Regions from separate parts of the Kosakonia pseudosacchari genome, predicted to be linked through region 1. Evidence: predicted binding sites of a transcription regulator. Region 1 holds the regulator's gene; each other region holds the start of a gene.
The links. Region 1 encodes LexA, which represses DNA repair genes until DNA is damaged. Its sites were predicted from a motif close to TNCTGTATGTACATACAGNA; they were not measured.

Region 1 (4,209 bases):
TAAGCTCGCTGGCGCTGGCCGAAGGTGTGGTCGAATCCGGCGAATAAGGCACGTTGCGCATCAACTCGAGATAACAGCTTAACTGCTCGGTCAGCTGCTCACGCGTCAGTGAACGCTGGCGGGAGGCCAGCAGCGCCGTACAGCACAGGTTCATGGCGTTAGCCGCACCCGCGTTGTTGATGCGCACCATCAGGTCAGCGGCAATGGCGTTCACCGTTGGTGTTAACCACGCCGGACGGATGGATTCAATGGGATCGATGGCTTCGCGCCACTCCGGAACATGGTGGTTCAGGTAGTTCATCAGCGGGATAGGTTCGCCGAAGTTCACATAGCCCTGACCGAGGTTACGCAGCTTGCTTAAACCTCGCACCATCTGCAACAGGCTCTCTTTCTCTTTCGTCGCGCCACGCAGCTCTTTGGCGTAAGTGCCCACTTCCATCACGTGTTCATACCCGATGTAAATTGGCACCAGCGTGATTGGGCGCGTACCGCCGCGCAGCATCGCCTGGATGGTCATCGACAACGTACCGGTTTTCGGATCCAACAAACGCCCGGTGCGCGAACGTCCGCCCTCAACGAAGTACTCCACGGAATACCCACGGCTGAACAGCTCGCCCAGATATTCGCGGAACACGGTGGAATAGAGCTTGTTGCCTTTAAAGGTGCGGCGAATGAAGAAAGCGCCCAGCCGGCGGAAAATCGGTCCGGCGGGCCAGAAATTCAGGTTGATACCAGCAGCGATATGCGGCGGCACCAGCCCCTGGTGATAGAGCACATAGGAGAGCAGCAGGTAGTCCATATGGCTACGGTGGCAGGGCACATAGACAATTTCGTGGCCGTCATGCGCCAGCTGGCGTACGCGCTCTGCATTATGCACGTTGATACCCTGATAGAGACGGTTCCAGGTAAAACCCAGAATGCGGTCGGTCAGGCGAATCATCTCGTAGGAGAAGTTCGCGGCAATCTCTTCCATCAGCGCGATGGCGTTTTGCTGCGCCTTATCATGGGAGATTTTTTTGCTGCGCGCTTCATCTTCAACGGCGCGGGCAATCGCTTTGGACGAGAGTAATTTGTTAAACAAATCCTGGCGAGCCGGCAGTCGTGGGCCTACCGCAGCCAGACGCTGGCGGGCAAAGTGCATACGCGCCACGCGCGCCAGTTTCTGCGCGATAATTTTATCGGTGCCGTGCTCGGTCGCCATCCGGCGCAGCGAAACCGGTGGTGAAAAACGCACAAAGCTGTCGCGGCCAAGCCAGGAAACCGCAAAGAATTTCTGGATGCCATTCAGCATGCGCAGCGGCGGGTTAATTTCGCCTTTTTCACGCCCTGGCGAACGACCAAACATCACCGATACCGGCACCATTTGCACATCCAAATCGGGATGGCTGCGATGTAAATCCAGGTAGTCGTGGAACAGCTTGATCGACTCTTCTTTCGGCGCGTAATACGTGAACACACGCGGGCCGCCGTGGATAAACACGAAACGCGGCAGCAAAGCGCCGTCGATTTCCAGCGGTTCCAGGGGATCGGGCAGCTCATGCGCCAGACACTGCGCGCGTAAAGTCAGTAAATCTGCCTTTGAGTTATAAGGCAGCACATACATGATGGGGCGTGATGTATCGAGACCCAGTTCCTGTGCAGGTTCTGCGGGAATCGATTTACTTTTTACCAGCACGCTTAATGGTAAATTCAGTAATTTGTAGTAAATTCGTGGCCAGCCGGACATAAAGGATGTAAAGCCTCTGGTTAATAGTGCCATTGCGCCGCAAGAATATCAGAAAGCGCACATAATTTCTGTTGTACCGCTGCGCGCTTGCTGAGACATTGACGCCAATTTAATAAAAAGGTTCTTTTAAATGGCTAATAATACCACCGGTTTCACCCGGATCATTAAAGCCGCTGGATATTCCTGGAAAGGCGTTCGCGCCGCCTGGATTAATGAAGCGGCATTTCGTCAGGAATCCGTTGCGGTTATCCTGGCAATTATAATCGCTTGCTGGCTCGATATTGACACAATGACGCGCGTACTGCTGATTGGTTCTGTGACGCTGGTGATGATTGTCGAAATTCTGAACAGCGCCATCGAAGCTGTGGTAGACCGTATTGGTGCGGAATTCCATGAACTTTCCGGGCGGGCGAAGGATATGGGGTCGGCGGCGGTGCTGATGTCCATCCTGCTGGCGCTCTTTACCTGGATCGCATTACTCTGGTCACATTTTGGATAACGCTTCCAGAATTCGATAACGCCCTGGTTTTTTGCTTAAATTTGGTTCCAAAATCGCCTTTAGCTGTATATACTCACAGCATAACTGTATATACACCCAGGGGGCGGGATGAAAGCATTAACGGCCAGGCAGCAAGAGGTGTTCGATCTTATTCGCGATCGCATCACTCAAACCGGTATGCCACCAACGCGTGCGGAAATCGCACAGCAATTGGGGTTCCGTTCCCCAAATGCGGCGGAAGAACACCTCAAAGCGCTGGCGCGCAAAGGGGTTATCGAAATCGTTTCGGGCGCATCACGCGGCCTTCGCCTGCTGCTTGAAGAAGAAGAGGACGATATTGGCTTACCGCTGATTGGTCGCGTCGCTGCGGGTGAGCCGCTGCTGGCGCAGCAGCATATCGAAGGTCATTACCAGGTCGATCCGAGCCTCTTTAAACCTCATGCAGATTTCCTGTTGCGCGTTAGCGGCATGTCGATGCGTGACATTGGCATTATGGATGGCGATCTGCTGGCGGTGCACAAAACGCAGGATGTGCGTAACGGCCAGGTTGTTGTTGCGCGTATTGAAGACGAAGTAACGGTCAAGCGTTTGAAAAAACAGGGTAACACCGTCGAACTGTTGCCGGAAAACAGCGAGTTTTCTCCGATCGTCGTCGATCTGCGCGATCAAAACTTCACCATCGAAGGGTTAGCGGTCGGTGTCATTCGTAATGGCGCGTGGCTGTAACGCACATTCGTTTTGCTGCGGGGCTGATTCAGGTTCCGCAGCGATCTCTTCTTTTCCCTCACTCACTTTTACATGCATACCATGCCACTGCTAACCGGGTCCGATAAAGCGCTCTGGCGACTTGCGCTGCCGATGATCTTCTCGAATATCACCGTCCCATTGCTGGGTCTGGTGGATACGGCTGTGGTGGGGCATCTGGATAGCCCGGTTTACCTGGGCGGTGTGGCGATTGGCGCAACGGCGACCAGTTTCCTCTTTATGCTGCTGCTCTTTTTGCGCATGAGCACCACCGGCCTGACAGCTCAGGCATTCGGCGCGAAAAATGCGCCCGCGCTAGCGCGGGCGTTAGTCCAGCCTTTGCTGCTGGCGCTTGGGGCCGGTGTGTTGATTGCGCTGCTGCGCACGCCGCTTATCGACCTGGCGCTGCATATCACCGGCGGTAGCGAGGCGGTACTGGAACAGGCGCGGCGGTTCCTTGATATTCGCTGGTTGAGTGCACCCGCTTCGCTGGGCAATCTGGTATTGCTCGGTTGGCTGCTCGGCGTACAGTATGCGCGCGCACCGGTGATATTGCTGGTGGTGGGGAATCTGCTCAATATCGTGCTCGATCTGTGGTTGGTCATGGGGCTGCATATGAATGTGCAAGGCGCGGCACTTGCCACGGTCATCGCGGAATATGCCACTTTCGCCATTGGCTTATGGATGGTGCGACACGTACTGGTGATGCGCGGCATTTCATTGCTGACGCTGAAAAATACCTGGCGCGGCGGCGTGCGGCGTTTGCTGGCGCTGAACCGCGATATCATGTTGCGTTCGCTGCTGCTGCAACTCTGCTTTGGTTCGATAACGGTGTTTGGCGCCCGCCTCGGGGATGAGACAGTGGCGGCAAACGCGGTACTGATGATGTTTTTGACCTTTACCGCCTATGCGCTGGATGGTTTCGCGTATGCGGTTGAAGCGCATTCCGGGCAGGCTTACGGTGCCAGAGATGGCAGCCAATTGATGCATATCTGGCGGGCTGCTTGCCGGCAGACCGGTCTGGTAGCGCTGTTCTTTGCCGTTGTCTATGCACTGGCGGGTCAGCAAATTATCGCGTTGTTAACGTCGCTCCCCGCGCTACAACAGCTTGCCGGGCATTATCTGATTTGGCAGGTCATCTTACCGTTAGTGGGAGTGTGGTGTTATCTGCTGGACGGTATGTTTGTTGGTGCGACGCGTGCGGCCGAAATGCGTAACAGTATGGCGGTGGCGGCGGCCG
Region 2 (4,209 bases), 110 kb from region 1:
GGGCGTGCTGGTATGGCTTGGCGTAGTGGCATCCGGGCTGGGTTATTTTATGTGGAACTATGGCGCCACGCAGGTGGACGCCGGGACGCTCGGCATCATGAACAATGTGCACGTTCCCGCCGGGTTACTGGTTAACCTCGCGATTTGGCAGGAACAACCGCACTGGCCGAGCTTTATTATTGGTGGTGCGGTGATAATGGCCTCGCTGTGGGTGCATCGCCGTTGGGTCGCTCCGCGCTCCGTACAAACGGCAGATGGTCGCAAGCGTGGTTCCGCGCTGAGCGAATAAACGCTTCCGTTACCGGCTGACGCTGCTCGCCGTCGCGCACGGCGGCGTACAGCCGGCTCCACAATCCTTCGCCCAGGGTTTTGGTCACCACCAGGCCCTGGCGCTCAAAGCTCTCCACCACCCAGTGCGGCAGTGCCGCAATGCCCATCCGCGCGGCAACCATCTGAATCAGCAGCAGCGTGTTATCCACACTTTTCAGCGACGGACTCACGCCCGCCGGTTGCAGGAAGTGACGCCAGATATCCAGGCGACTGCGCTGCACCGGGTAAATCAGCAGCGTTTCGCTGGCGATATCGTCCGGCGTGATACGCGCTTTCGCCGCCAGCGGATGATCCGGCGCCAGCACCAGCCGCACCTCAAAATCAAACATCGGTGAATAGTGCAGACCGCTGCGCGGCAGAATGTCGGAGGTCATCACCAGATCCAGCTCGCCCTGTTGCAGCGCGGGTTGCGGATCAAACGTGACGCCGGATTTGAAATCCATCTCCACTTGCGGCCAGTTCTGGCGGAAGTTCTCAAGCGCAGGCGTCAGCCACTGAATACAGCTATGACACTCAATAGCGATGCGCAGCGTGGCTTGCTGCGGCTCATTGCAGGCCTGCAGCGCGCGGCTAATCTGCGGCAGCACCTGATTCGCCAGTTGCAGCAGAATTTCACCCTGCGGCGTAAAGCGCAGCGGCTGGCTTTTGCGCACAAACAGACGAAAGCCAAGGCGCTGTTCCAGATCGCTGAACTGGTGGGAAAGCGCGGACTGCGTTTGATGCAGCGTTGCCGCCGCCGCCGCCAGCGACCCGCTGTTTCGTAACGCCTGTAGCGTTTTCAGGTGTTTAATTTCGATCATGAAAGTCCTTCACTCCGGCATGAACATTTTGCGCTTGAGGAATATACAGTACCTACACAATATGGATGTGTAAACATCTGGACGTCTAAAAAACCTGCGTCTTTCGAATTAATGGTGCGTTGGCTGCGCTCATTCACCCCAGTCACTTACTTCGGTAAGCTCCTGGGGATTCATGAACTTGCCGCCTTCCCTTAATCCGAAATCCTTTGGATTAACCCAATTGAAGAGGCTCAAAATGACAATTCTTAATCACACCCTCGGTTTCCCTCGCGTTGGCCTGCGCCGCGAGTTGAAAAAAGCGCAAGAGAGCTACTGGGCGGGTAACGCCACCCGTGAAGAGCTGCTGGCGGTAGGGCGCGAGCTGCGCGCCCGCCACTGGGAGCAGCAAAAAGCGGCAGGAATTGATCTGCTGCCGGTGGGCGATTTCGCCTGGTACGACCATGTTCTGACCACCAGCCTGCTGCTGGGCAATGTGCCGGCTCGTCATCAGAACAACGACGGCTCCGTGGATATCGACACCCTGTTCCGCATTGGTCGTGGTCGTGCGCCCACTGGCGAACCGGCGGCAGCCGCGGAAATGACCAAATGGTTCAACACCAACTACCACTACATGGTGCCGGAGTTCAGCAAAGGCCAGCAGTTCAAACTCACCTGGACCCAGTTGCTGGACGAAGTAGACGAAGCGCTGGCGCTCGGCCACAAGGTGAAACCGGTGCTGCTTGGCCCGGTCACTTACCTGTGGCTGGGCAAAGTGAAAGGGGAACAGTTTGATCGTCTAAGCCTGCTGAACGACATCCTGCCGGTTTACCAGCAGGTGCTGGGCGAGCTGGCAAAACGCGGTATCGAGTGGGTGCAAATCGACGAACCGGCGCTGGTGCTGGAGCTGCCGCAAGCCTGGCTGGATGCGTTTAAACCGGCTTATGACGCGCTTTCCGGCCAACTGAAATTGCTGCTAACCACCTATTTTGAAGGCGTGACGCCGAACCTTGATGTGATCACCGCGCTGCCGGTTCAGGGGCTGCACGTTGATTTGGTACACGGCAAGGACAACGTGGCCGAGTTGCACTCGCGTCTGCCTGCCGACTGGCTGCTCTCTGCCGGTCTGGTGAATGGCCGTAACGTCTGGCGTGCCGATCTCACCGAGAAATATGCGCAGATCAACGAGGTGGTTGGTCAACGTCCGCTGTGGGTTGCCTCTTCTTGTTCTTTACTGCACAGCCCGATCGATCTGAGTGTTGAAACGCGTCTGGATGCGGAAGTGAAGAGCTGGTTCGCCTTCGCCCTGCAAAAATGCCAGGAACTGGCGCTGCTGCGCGATGCGCTGAACAGCGGTAATACGGAAAAACTGGCGGAATGGAGCGCTCCGATTCAGGCGCGTCGCCACTCTACGCGTGTTCACAACACGGCGGTAGCGCAGCGTCTGGCGGCGATCACCGCGCAGGACAGCCAGCGCAACAGCCCATACGCCGAGCGCGCAAAAGCCCAGCGCAAGCGCTTTAATCTGCCCGCCTGGCCGACCACCACTATCGGTTCCTTCCCGCAGACCACGGAAATTCGCGGCCTGCGCCTGGATTTCAAAAAAGGCCATCTCGACGCGGGCAACTACCGCACCGGTATCGCTGAACATATCAAACAGGCGATTGCCGAGCAGGAACGTCTGGGCTTAGACGTGCTGGTGCATGGCGAAGCCGAACGTAATGACATGGTGGAGTACTTTGGTGAAAACCTCGACGGCTTCGTCTTTACGCAAAACGGCTGGGTGCAGAGCTACGGCTCCCGCTGCGTGAAACCGCCGGTGGTTATCGGCGACGTCAGTCGCCCGGAAGCGATTACCGTGGAGTGGGCGAAGTATGCGCAGTCGCTGACTGACAAACCGGTGAAAGGCATGCTGACCGGCCCGGTGACCATTCTTTGCTGGTCATTCCCGCGCGAAGATGTAAGCCGCGAAACCATCGCCAAACAAATCGCGCTGGCATTGCGTGATGAAGTGGCAGATCTGGAAGCGGCGGGGATTGGTATTATCCAGATTGATGAACCAGCACTGCGCGAAGGCTTGCCGCTGCGTCGCAGCGACTGGGATGCCTATCTGGCGTGGGGTGTGGAAGCCTTCCGCATTAACGCGGCGGTAGCGAAAGATGACACGCAGATCCACACCCATATGTGTTACTGCGAGTTCAACGACATCATGGATTCCATTGCCGCGCTGGATGCCGATGTGATCACTATTGAAACCTCGCGTTCGGATATGGAATTGCTGGAGTCGTTTGAAGAGTTTGAGTACCCGAACGAAATCGGTCCAGGCGTGTATGACATTCACTCGCCGAATGTCCCGAGCGTTGAGTGGATCGAAGCGCTGCTGCAAAAAGCGGCGCAGCGCATCCCCGCACAACGCTTGTGGGTGAACCCGGACTGCGGCCTGAAAACCCGCGGCTGGCCGGAAACCCGTAGCGCGCTGGCAAATATGGTGAAAGCCGCGCAGAACCTGCGTCAGCAGTAAGCCTTACCGCGCCGTCCGGTGTGAAGCCGGCGGCGCAAAAAAACTTATTTTTTAACGTACTGCGCAAACCATGCCAGCATCCGCTGCCAGCCATCGGCGGCGGATTCTGCGTGATAGCTTGGGCGGTAGTCCGCATTAAACGCGTGACCCGCTTCGGGGTAGACGATGATTTCAGCCTTGGCGTTCGCGGCTCTGAGCGCCTGGCGCATGGTTTCCACACTCTCCAGCGGAATACCGGTATCCTGTGCGCCATATAAACCGAGCACTGGCGCGGTAAGTTCAGTGGCGATATCCACCGGGTGACGCGGAGAATTGAGCGATTTCTCCCCCACCAGCTTGCCATACCAGGCGACGGCGGCTTTCAACTGCGGATTGTGCGCGGCATACAGCCAGGCGATGCGTCCGCCCCAGCAAAAACCGGTCACTAACAGCTGATGCGCGTTCCCGCCGTTGCGCGCTGCCCAACTGGCGACATGATCCAGGTCGGCGAGCACTTGCGCGTCCGGTACTTTGCTTACCAGGCCGCTTAGCAGGGTTTGAATATCGGCGAAATCATTTGGATCGCCCTGACGGAAATAGAGC
Region 3 (4,209 bases), 2.2 Mb from region 1:
TTTTGGAGATGTCACGACGCTCTTTCGACAGCTCGGCGTTTTTGATGATGTAATCATCCACACGATCTTCGTAGTCGGTTTTCATGCTGGCGATAATGCCCTGAATGGCTTCAACACTCATGCCCGGTTTGATGTAATCGCTGAGGTTATCCAGCAGCAGTACGCGCTTCTGGTTATCACGGATCTTCTTCTCAACGTCCTGAATTTCACGCTGTAACTTGTTTTTGCGGCGGAACAGACGCACAAACTCCAGAACGTCCTGGAACGAAGGCTTGGTTGTTTCCATTTTTACACCCCTGATAATGTGAGATTCGGATTCGTTAACGCAACAAGCTTAGAGGCAAACCTACCCAAAGCGGTTGCATATGACAATAATTTTTCCTTTTACCTATCATAACCACAAATTCAGCTGAATCGAAACAACCAGACTGCGTACCGCGGCTATCTGTCGCTTATTTGCGCAATGCCCGGCAGATCAAATGCGATAACAATTCCAGCTGACGCGCCAGCTCCAGGCTTAACCAGACATAACCATGAATCGACGTTTCTGCCAGCGCATCACCCTCATGCTCGCGGCTTAACTGGCGTAGCTCTGTGACAATCTCATTGAGCTTTTCCGTGTTTGCCAGAATCGGCTGCGGATTGCCTTCATACAGTGCGTGGGCAATGGTCAGCAACGTCTGCTGCGTCATCTGCTGCGTTTCACGCAACGTACTGGCATTGATCATGACAAAATGACTGGCGCGCGAGCTCCAGTGGGCGTTGATCTGCAACTCCAGCATGCATACCAAATTACGGCTGACGGTCTGAATAGCTTCAAAAATCGCTTTCTGGATATGGGTCTCTTTACTGGCCGGCGTGATTAAGCCGCGCATTTTTACCACGTCGGTGAGAATTTTTTGCAGGTGCTTTTCCAGACGCGGCCGCTCCACCAGATTGCGTGATAAACCCGCCTGATAGACACGGTTAAACGCCGTGACATAATTCGCCATCAAAATGCGCCAGTGCAAGAAAGCACGCTGCGGCCAGATGCCGGTGAACAACATGGCCAGTAGCGAACCAATAATGACGTCGCCGCTGCGCCACAACGCGGTTTGCATATCCCCCGTCGGCGCGCCGACCACTACGCAAAGGGTCACGCCGATAATGATCGCCTGATAGGGTTTTTTACCAAGCGCCAGCCAGCCGCATAAAAATATCGCAACGGCACACCACACCAGCATCACCGGCAAAGAAATCAGCTCCAGCCTTAACGCCACCAGCCCCAGTGCGGCCCCGAAGATAGTGCCGCCAATACGCTCAAAAGCACGCGGAACAACATTCCCCCAAAAGGAAATTGGTCCCATTAATACCACCAGCGTGATTAATGGCCAGGTGCCTTCCGGCACGTCCAGCAGGCGGATCAGCAGGAAAGTCAGAACAAAGGCCAGGGCAATGCGCACGCCGTGCACGACGCGATAATTGCGGTAAAGACGAATTTCAAAAGGGCTGAGTGATTTGTCGCGGCGCACGGCCGTTCTCCGGGTTAGAAATAAAAGAGGCGCAATTGTAGGATTTTTCAGTAGCTGATATCACCTTTTAAAACAAAAAAGAGACGCCAGTTTGATCCTGGCGTCCCTTTACGTGCGTTTACGGCTTACAGCGTTTTCGGCTCGACCGGAATATACATCTCAATCTCCCAGTAACCGTCGCGCTGTCCGTCGTTGCGATAGATTTCAAAACAAGGTCCGGTGGAAATTTGTAATGCCTGATCGGAGAGCAACTCATCGAAAAAGCGATCCCAGCTGGCACCAAACTCTTCGTTATAAACCCGCGCCGCCGCAACCGCATACTGGCCAGCTGGCACTTCGGTGGTCATCACCCCTTCGCTGTTAGGCGGTACCTGAAATGCCTCCCCCACGGTCACCGCCACATCCGCCCGCAATTTTTCCGCTGGCACTTCATCCGGGTTGTCGTAATAGACGCAAATCCACTCCAGCGGCTGAATTTTCTTGTTATCAACCCACATCGACAGCTGCGCAAATCCCTGTTTAACTTTCTCTTCCCACGGCCCGACCAGATGAAACCCGGCGATACGGCGTTTTTCACACTGCTTGACTGTGTAGCTCATACTAACTCCCTTAGTGTTACTGTTCGAACATACAGTATAACGGGCAGACCTGCGCCTGCCATCTGCAACAGCTCAATTATGCGAGCAAACTCGCATGCCTTCCTGCCGACGCTTGACGGTGTCAGCTTTTGTGGTGGAGGTAATCGCTCAGGCGCGAGAACAAGCCGCCTTTACCGACGCTATCCAGCGTGACCAACGGCCAGTGTGCGATCGCTTTATCGCGGTCATAAAGCTGGATTTCCCCCACGCGCTGATGCGCTGCCAGCGGTGCATCCAGCTCTTTGCTGTCCAGCACATATTTGGCTTTTATGTTTTGCAGTTCCGCTTTCGGCAGCACCAGCCAGTAATCCTGATCGGTGCCGACATCAACCTGCGCTTTATCGCCGTACCACACCCGTTCGCTGCCGACTTTTTTACCGTTACGCAAAATTTCTACCGTATCGAAATTCTGCTGCCCCCAGAGCAGCAGTTTACGCGCCTGGTCTTCACGCCCTTTCGGGCTGTCTGCGCCCATTACCACCGCAATCAGGCGACGTTCTCCGTCCACGCTTGAGGCGATCAGGTTAAAGCCCGCGCCAGAAGTGTGGCCGGTTTTCAGCCCGTCAACGTTCAGCGTCTTATCCCACAGCAAACCGTTACGGTTTTGCTGGGTAATGCCGTTCCACGTCAGGCTTTTTTCACTGTACATATGGTAGAAATCCGGTTCGCCATGAATGATGGCGCGGGAGAGCACCGCCAGATCATACGCAGAGCTGTGCTGACCCGGCGCATCCAGCCCGTGCACAGTTTCAAAATGGGTATCGCGCAGATTCAGCTTCTGGACGTAATCATTCATCATGGCGACAAACTGCGGCTGACCGCCCGCCACATGATCCGCCAGCGCCACGCAGGCATCGTTACCGGAATCAACAATCAAACCACGGCTTAAGTCGCGAACCGTCAGGCGATCGCCCGGTTTGAGAAACATCAGTGAAGAACCATCGAACACCGGGTTCCCTTTTGCCCAGGCGTCTTTTCCGACAGTGACAACATCATCAGCGCTGATGCGGTGGCTATCGATGGCGCGATCAACAACGTAGCCGGTCATCAGTTTGGTCAGGCTCGCCGGGTTACGTTGCTGATGTTCATTGCCCGCCGTTAAGATTTGCCCGGTGGTGTAGTCCATCAATACCCAGGAGCCCGCCTGAATTGCCGGGGGTTGAGGGGCAAAAGGTAAGTCGTCGGCGTAAGCGTTGTGCACGCAAACCGCCAGCAAAGAAGCAACAAACAAACGGCGTTTCAATGAAATATCCTCTATAGCATCTAAAATCGTCGTTCTTTGTACGGAACTTCGTGTGTCGTTACCTGTTTTAATTGCAATAAAATGTGACACAGATCGGTTTTAACCATCTGTTTTTGCGAAGATCTGCGGAAGAATGACCGGTTTTCCTTCGGCACACGCGCCGGGATGGTTTACCATAGAGGGCATATTTATTGACAGGATGAGCATCTGGTGTCTGATTCCGCCGCAACGCCCACTTTTCTCTTTCACGATTATGAAACTTTCGGTACCAGCTCGGCGCTGGATCGCCCGGCGCAGTTCGCCGCGATTCGCACCGACGCGGATTTCAACATTATTGGCGAACCGGAAGTCTTTTATTGCCAACCGGCTGACGACTATCTGCCGCAGCCGGAAGCGGTGCTGATAACCGGCATCACCCCGCAAATCGCACGCGCCAAAGGCGAGAACGAAGCGGCGTTCGCCAAACGCATTCACGATTTGTTCACTGTGCCGAACACCTGCGTGCTCGGTTACAACAATGTGCGTTTTGACGACGAAGTGACGCGCAATATTTTCTACCGCAACTTCTACGATCCTTATGCCTGGAGCTGGCAAAACCATAACTCACGCTGGGATCTGCTGGACGTTATGCGCGCCTGCTACGCTCTGCGCCCGGACGGGATTAACTGGCCGGAAAACGAGGATGGTCTGCCCAGTTTCCGTCTTGAGCACCTGACAAAAGCCAACGGCATTGAACATGCCAACGCCCACGATGCAATGGCGGATGTTTACGCCACAATCGCCATGGCGCAACTGGTGAAAGCAAAGCAGCCGAAGT
Region 4 (4,209 bases), 1.3 Mb from region 1:
GATGGAGAAGAACATAGCGAAGTAGATGTAACCTTTCGGCACATGGATGGAGACGCTTTCCAGAATCAGCGTAAAGCCGACGAGGATCAAAAACGACAGCGCCAGCATTTTGACCGACGGGTGGCGATCAACAAACTCGCCAATCGGACGCGCGGCAAACATCATCACGCCAACGGCGATAACCACGGCCGCCATCATAATGAACAGATGATCGGACAGCCCCACCGCCGTGATCACCGAGTCGAGACTGAAGATAATATCCAGCAGCATAATCTGCACAATCGCGCCAAAGAACGAATGCACATTGGTCTTCAGTCCTTCCTCTTCCCCTTCGATTGATTCGTGGATCTCTTTACTCGCTTTCCAGATAAGGAACAGGCCGCCGAGGAACAAGATCAAATCGCGGGCGGAAACGCTGTGATCAAACACGCTGAACAGCGGGTGTGTCAGCCTTGTTACCCAGGCAATGGATGCCAGCAGCAACAGCCGCATGATCATCGCCGCAGCCAGACCTAACCGACGTGCGTGATTACGCTGCGCGGTAGGCAGCTTCGCAACCACCAGAGAGAGGAAGATAATATTGTCGATCCCTAAAACGATCTCCAGCAGCGTCAGCGTACCGAGCGCGAGCCAGGCGTTGGGATCGGTTACCCATGCAAATAACATCTCTATAAAGTCCTGCCAAAAAAAGAAGCGCTAATTATAAGCACCGCTGTGGCTTAGGCAAAAATTTAATGCGGTGAGAGCAAAAAGTGGCGCGCCAGCAGTGCACCGGTGAAGTTCTTTTTCAGGTAAAAGCCGCGCGGCAAGGTGAGAATGGTTTCGCCATGTTCACCAATAGCTTCCGTCAGCGCTTTACTATTGGCCGCCTTCGGCCGCAGTTGCAGAACTTCACCGTGGCGAGCGGTAATGCGGGTAACCTGGCCTAACACAATCAAGTCCATCAACTCTTCCCAGTCGAGCCGTAACTGCTGCTCTTCTTCTGCATTTGGGCTCCAGAGCAACGGCGATCCGACGCGACGATCCGCGACCGGGATCTCGCGTGAACCCTCAATCGGAATCCATAAGACGCGCTTGAGCTTATGCCGCACATGGCTGGTTTCCCACACGACGCCACTGTTGCCGGTAAGGGGAGCCACGCAAACAAACGTGGTCTCCAGCGGGCGTCCGTGGTTATCCACCGGAATGGTTTTTAGCTCAACGCCCAGCGCGGCAAAATCCTGCTCGGGTTTACTGCCTGCGCTGGCACCGAGCCACAGCTCCAGCAGGACACCTGTCCAGCCTTTATCACGCTTTAAATCACGCGGAACGGGCAAGCCGGCAAGCGCGGCCAGTTCTCCGAGCGTATAGCCCGCCAGGCGCTGCGCCTGGGCAAGCAATTGCGTTTCTGATTCAGGCGGTGAAGTGAAAGGGGCCAACGCGAACATGTCAAAAACCTTTTGTCTAAAAAGTAACCGCTAGTTTTGCACCGTAGCCAGGCAGTGTACCTTTTTCTGCGGGGTATGAGCAATTTGATGATTTATAAGATAATTTTGAGAGGATTTTGATGTGTTGCGCAACTACGTGTCGGGTTTTCCAAATCTGGTCACTGACAATAAACAGGATCTTACACCATGTTATCCACAGAAAAGTGGGATAACTGGGGAAAAGTGTCACTACTGTTTCGATTTACAGCCTTGACGTGCGATGAAAATCGAAATTCTGCACAAAATGTGCCTAACTTATTGGCATAATCTGTGGATAAATTCGGCTCTGTTCGATCTTTCATCAGCGCCTGGATCCTTAAGGTGATGATCGTCACATTCTGGTGCTATTAACGGTTGGAAACCTGTTTAACTTCATGAATTACTGTATGTTATTTCTTTCATATCAAACAGGGCTATTCAGACTGTTCCGGGTTTTCCCGGGGTAATTCCATACTTTTTCACAACTCTATCCACAGAAAAGGTGAATAAAAACCGTCGTCAGCCTCGCTTTCTGTTTATAACTTTGATGATTACTGTGAGTTATTCAAATGTTATTCGTTCGTATCCCTGTCATAGAGTGGTTTACCGTTTTCCGGGAGTGTGAAACAATCGCTTTATTCAGACTTTTTTTGAGGTAGTCCGGTGATTGATGACGATGGCTACCGCCCAAATGTGGGAATCGTAATCTGTAATCGACAAGGTCAGGTCATGTGGGCCAGGCGCTTTGGACAGCACTCATGGCAGTTCCCCCAGGGGGGAATTAACCCTGGCGAGTCCCCGGAACAAGCAATGTACCGGGAACTGTTCGAGGAAGTGGGCTTAAGTCGTAAAGATGTTCGTATCCTTGCTTCTACGCGTAACTGGTTGCGTTACAAGTTACCGAAACGTTTGGTGCGTTGGGACACAAAGCCGGTTTGTATCGGCCAGAAACAAAAATGGTTTCTTTTGCAGTTGATAGGCAACGACAGTGAGATCAACATGCAGACCAGTAGTACGCCCGAGTTTGATGGCTGGCGTTGGGTGAGCTACTGGTATCCTGTTCGCCAGGTAGTGTCGTTTAAACGCGATGTCTACCGGCGGGTGATGAAAGAGTTTGCAAGCGCGGTGATGTCGCTTCAGGAAACGCCTCCGAAGCCGCAAAGCGCGCCTGCCTGGCGACGTAAACGAGGTTAAGCCACCCATATTATGCTCACCCGACTGCGAGAAATAGTTGAGAAAGTCGCCAGCGCGCCACGCCTTAACGAAGCGCTGGAAATATTGGTTACCGACGTTTGTCTGGCGATGGAAACCGAAGTTTGCTCGGTCTATCTCGCAGATCACGACCGGCGTTGTTATTACCTGATGGCGACGCGCGGTTTAAAAAAGCCGCGCGGTCGCACCGTCACGCTCGCATTCGATCAGGGGATTGTCGGACTGGTAGGCAGGCTGGCGGAACCCATCAACCTGGCGGATGCGCAAAAACATCCCAGTTTTAAATACATTCCCTCTGTTAAAGAAGAGCGCTTTCGCGCTTTTCTTGGCGTACCTATTATTCAGCGCCGTCAATTGCTTGGCGTGCTGGTGGTACAACAGCGCGAGCTACGCCAGTATGATGAAAGCGAAGAGTCCTTTCTGGTCACGCTTGCCACCCAGATGGCGGCCATTCTCTCCCAGTCACAATTAAACGCGCTGTTTGGCCAGTATCGGCAGACGCGAATTCGCGCCTTGCCGGCAGCGCCGGGGGTTGCTATCGCTGAAGGATGGGTCGACGAAACGCTGCCGTTAATGGAGCAGGTTTATCCGGCCTCGACGCTTGATACCTCGCTTGAGCGCGAAAGGCTAACGGCGGCGCTTGAAGAAGCCGCCAACGAATTTCGCCGTTACAGCAAACGTTTCGCCGCCGGGGCGCAAAAAGAGACGGCGGCAATTTTCGATCTCTATTCGCACCTGCTTTCCGATGCACGCCTGCGCCGTGATCTGTTTGAAGAAGTCGACCGCGGCGTGGTGGCAGAATGGGCAGTCAAAACCGTTATTGAACGTTTTGCCGAACAGTTTGCTGCGCTCAACGATGGCTACCTGAAAGAGCGTTCAGGTGATTTGCGCACGCTGGGCCAGCGTTTGTTATTCCACCTCGATGATTCTATTTCCGGGCCAAACAGCTGGCCGGAGCGCTTTATCCTCGTTGCCGAGGAACTCTCCGCCACCACCCTTGCAGAGCTGCCGCACGACAGGCTGGCGGGGGTGGTGGTGCGAGATGGTGCGTCAAACTCGCATGCGGCAATTATGGTACGTGCGCTTGGCATCCCGACGGTAATGGGGGCGGATATTCAGCCCGCCGTGCTGCAACGTCGCATGTTGGTGGTGGACGGTTATCGCGGCGAGTTGTTGGTGGATCCTGAACCGGTGCTGTTGCAGGAATATCAGCGGCTTATCAGCGAAGAGAATGAACTCAGCCGCCTTGCTGAAGATGATGTGAACCTGGCCGCACAGCTTAAAAGCGGCGAGCGGGTGAAGGTGATGCTTAACGCGGGTTTAAGCCCGGAACATGAAGAGAAACTTGGCAGCCGCATCGACGGCATTGGGCTTTATCGCACCGAAATTCCGTTTATGTTGCAAAGCGGTTTCCCGTCCGAAGAGGAGCAGGTCGCGCAATACCAGGGCATGTTGCAGATGTTTAACGACAAGCCCGTGACGCTGCGTACGCTGGATGTCGGCGCGGATAAGCAATTGCCCTATATGCCCATCAGCGAAGAGAATCCTTGCC

Region 2: metR (HTH-type transcriptional regulator MetR) is a predicted target of LexA. The motif match lies at 1,162-1,181, and genes of this name have one in related genera.
Region 3: sbmC (DNA gyrase inhibitor SbmC) is a predicted target of LexA. The motif match lies at 2,128-2,147, and genes of this name have one in related genera.
Region 4: mutH (DNA mismatch repair endonuclease MutH) is a predicted target of LexA. The motif match lies at 1,657-1,676, and genes of this name have one in related genera.

Annotation. Positions count from the first base shown of each region.
Region 1 is NZ_CP063425.1:308,544-312,752, forward strand. Features, by position in the region: gene plsB (glycerol-3-phosphate 1-O-acyltransferase PlsB) at 1-1,726, opposite strand, end outside; gene IP581_RS01450 (diacylglycerol kinase) at 1,857-2,225, shown strand; gene lexA (transcriptional repressor LexA) at 2,334-2,951, shown strand; gene dinF (MATE family efflux transporter DinF) at 3,033-4,209, shown strand, end outside.
Region 2 is NZ_CP063425.1:194,503-198,711, forward strand. Features, by position in the region: gene IP581_RS00925 (carboxylate/amino acid/amine transporter) at 1-289, shown strand, start outside; gene metR (HTH-type transcriptional regulator MetR) at 177-1,130, opposite strand; gene metE (5-methyltetrahydropteroyltriglutamate--homocysteine S-methyltransferase) at 1,366-3,627, shown strand; gene IP581_RS00940 (dienelactone hydrolase family protein) at 3,672-4,209, opposite strand, start outside.
Region 3 is NZ_CP063425.1:3,047,139-3,051,347, forward strand. Features, by position in the region: gene IP581_RS14430 (DUF496 family protein) at 1-286, opposite strand, end outside; gene IP581_RS14435 (FUSC family protein) at 453-1,511, opposite strand; gene sbmC (DNA gyrase inhibitor SbmC) at 1,637-2,110, opposite strand; gene dacD (serine-type D-Ala-D-Ala carboxypeptidase DacD) at 2,232-3,392, opposite strand; gene sbcB (exodeoxyribonuclease I) at 3,603-4,209, shown strand, end outside.
Region 4 is NZ_CP063425.1:3,940,740-3,944,948, reverse strand. Features, by position in the region: gene IP581_RS18635 (TerC family protein) at 1-666, opposite strand, end outside; gene mutH (DNA mismatch repair endonuclease MutH) at 732-1,427, opposite strand; gene rppH (RNA pyrophosphohydrolase) at 2,109-2,639, shown strand; gene ptsP (phosphoenolpyruvate--protein phosphotransferase) at 2,652-4,209, shown strand, end outside.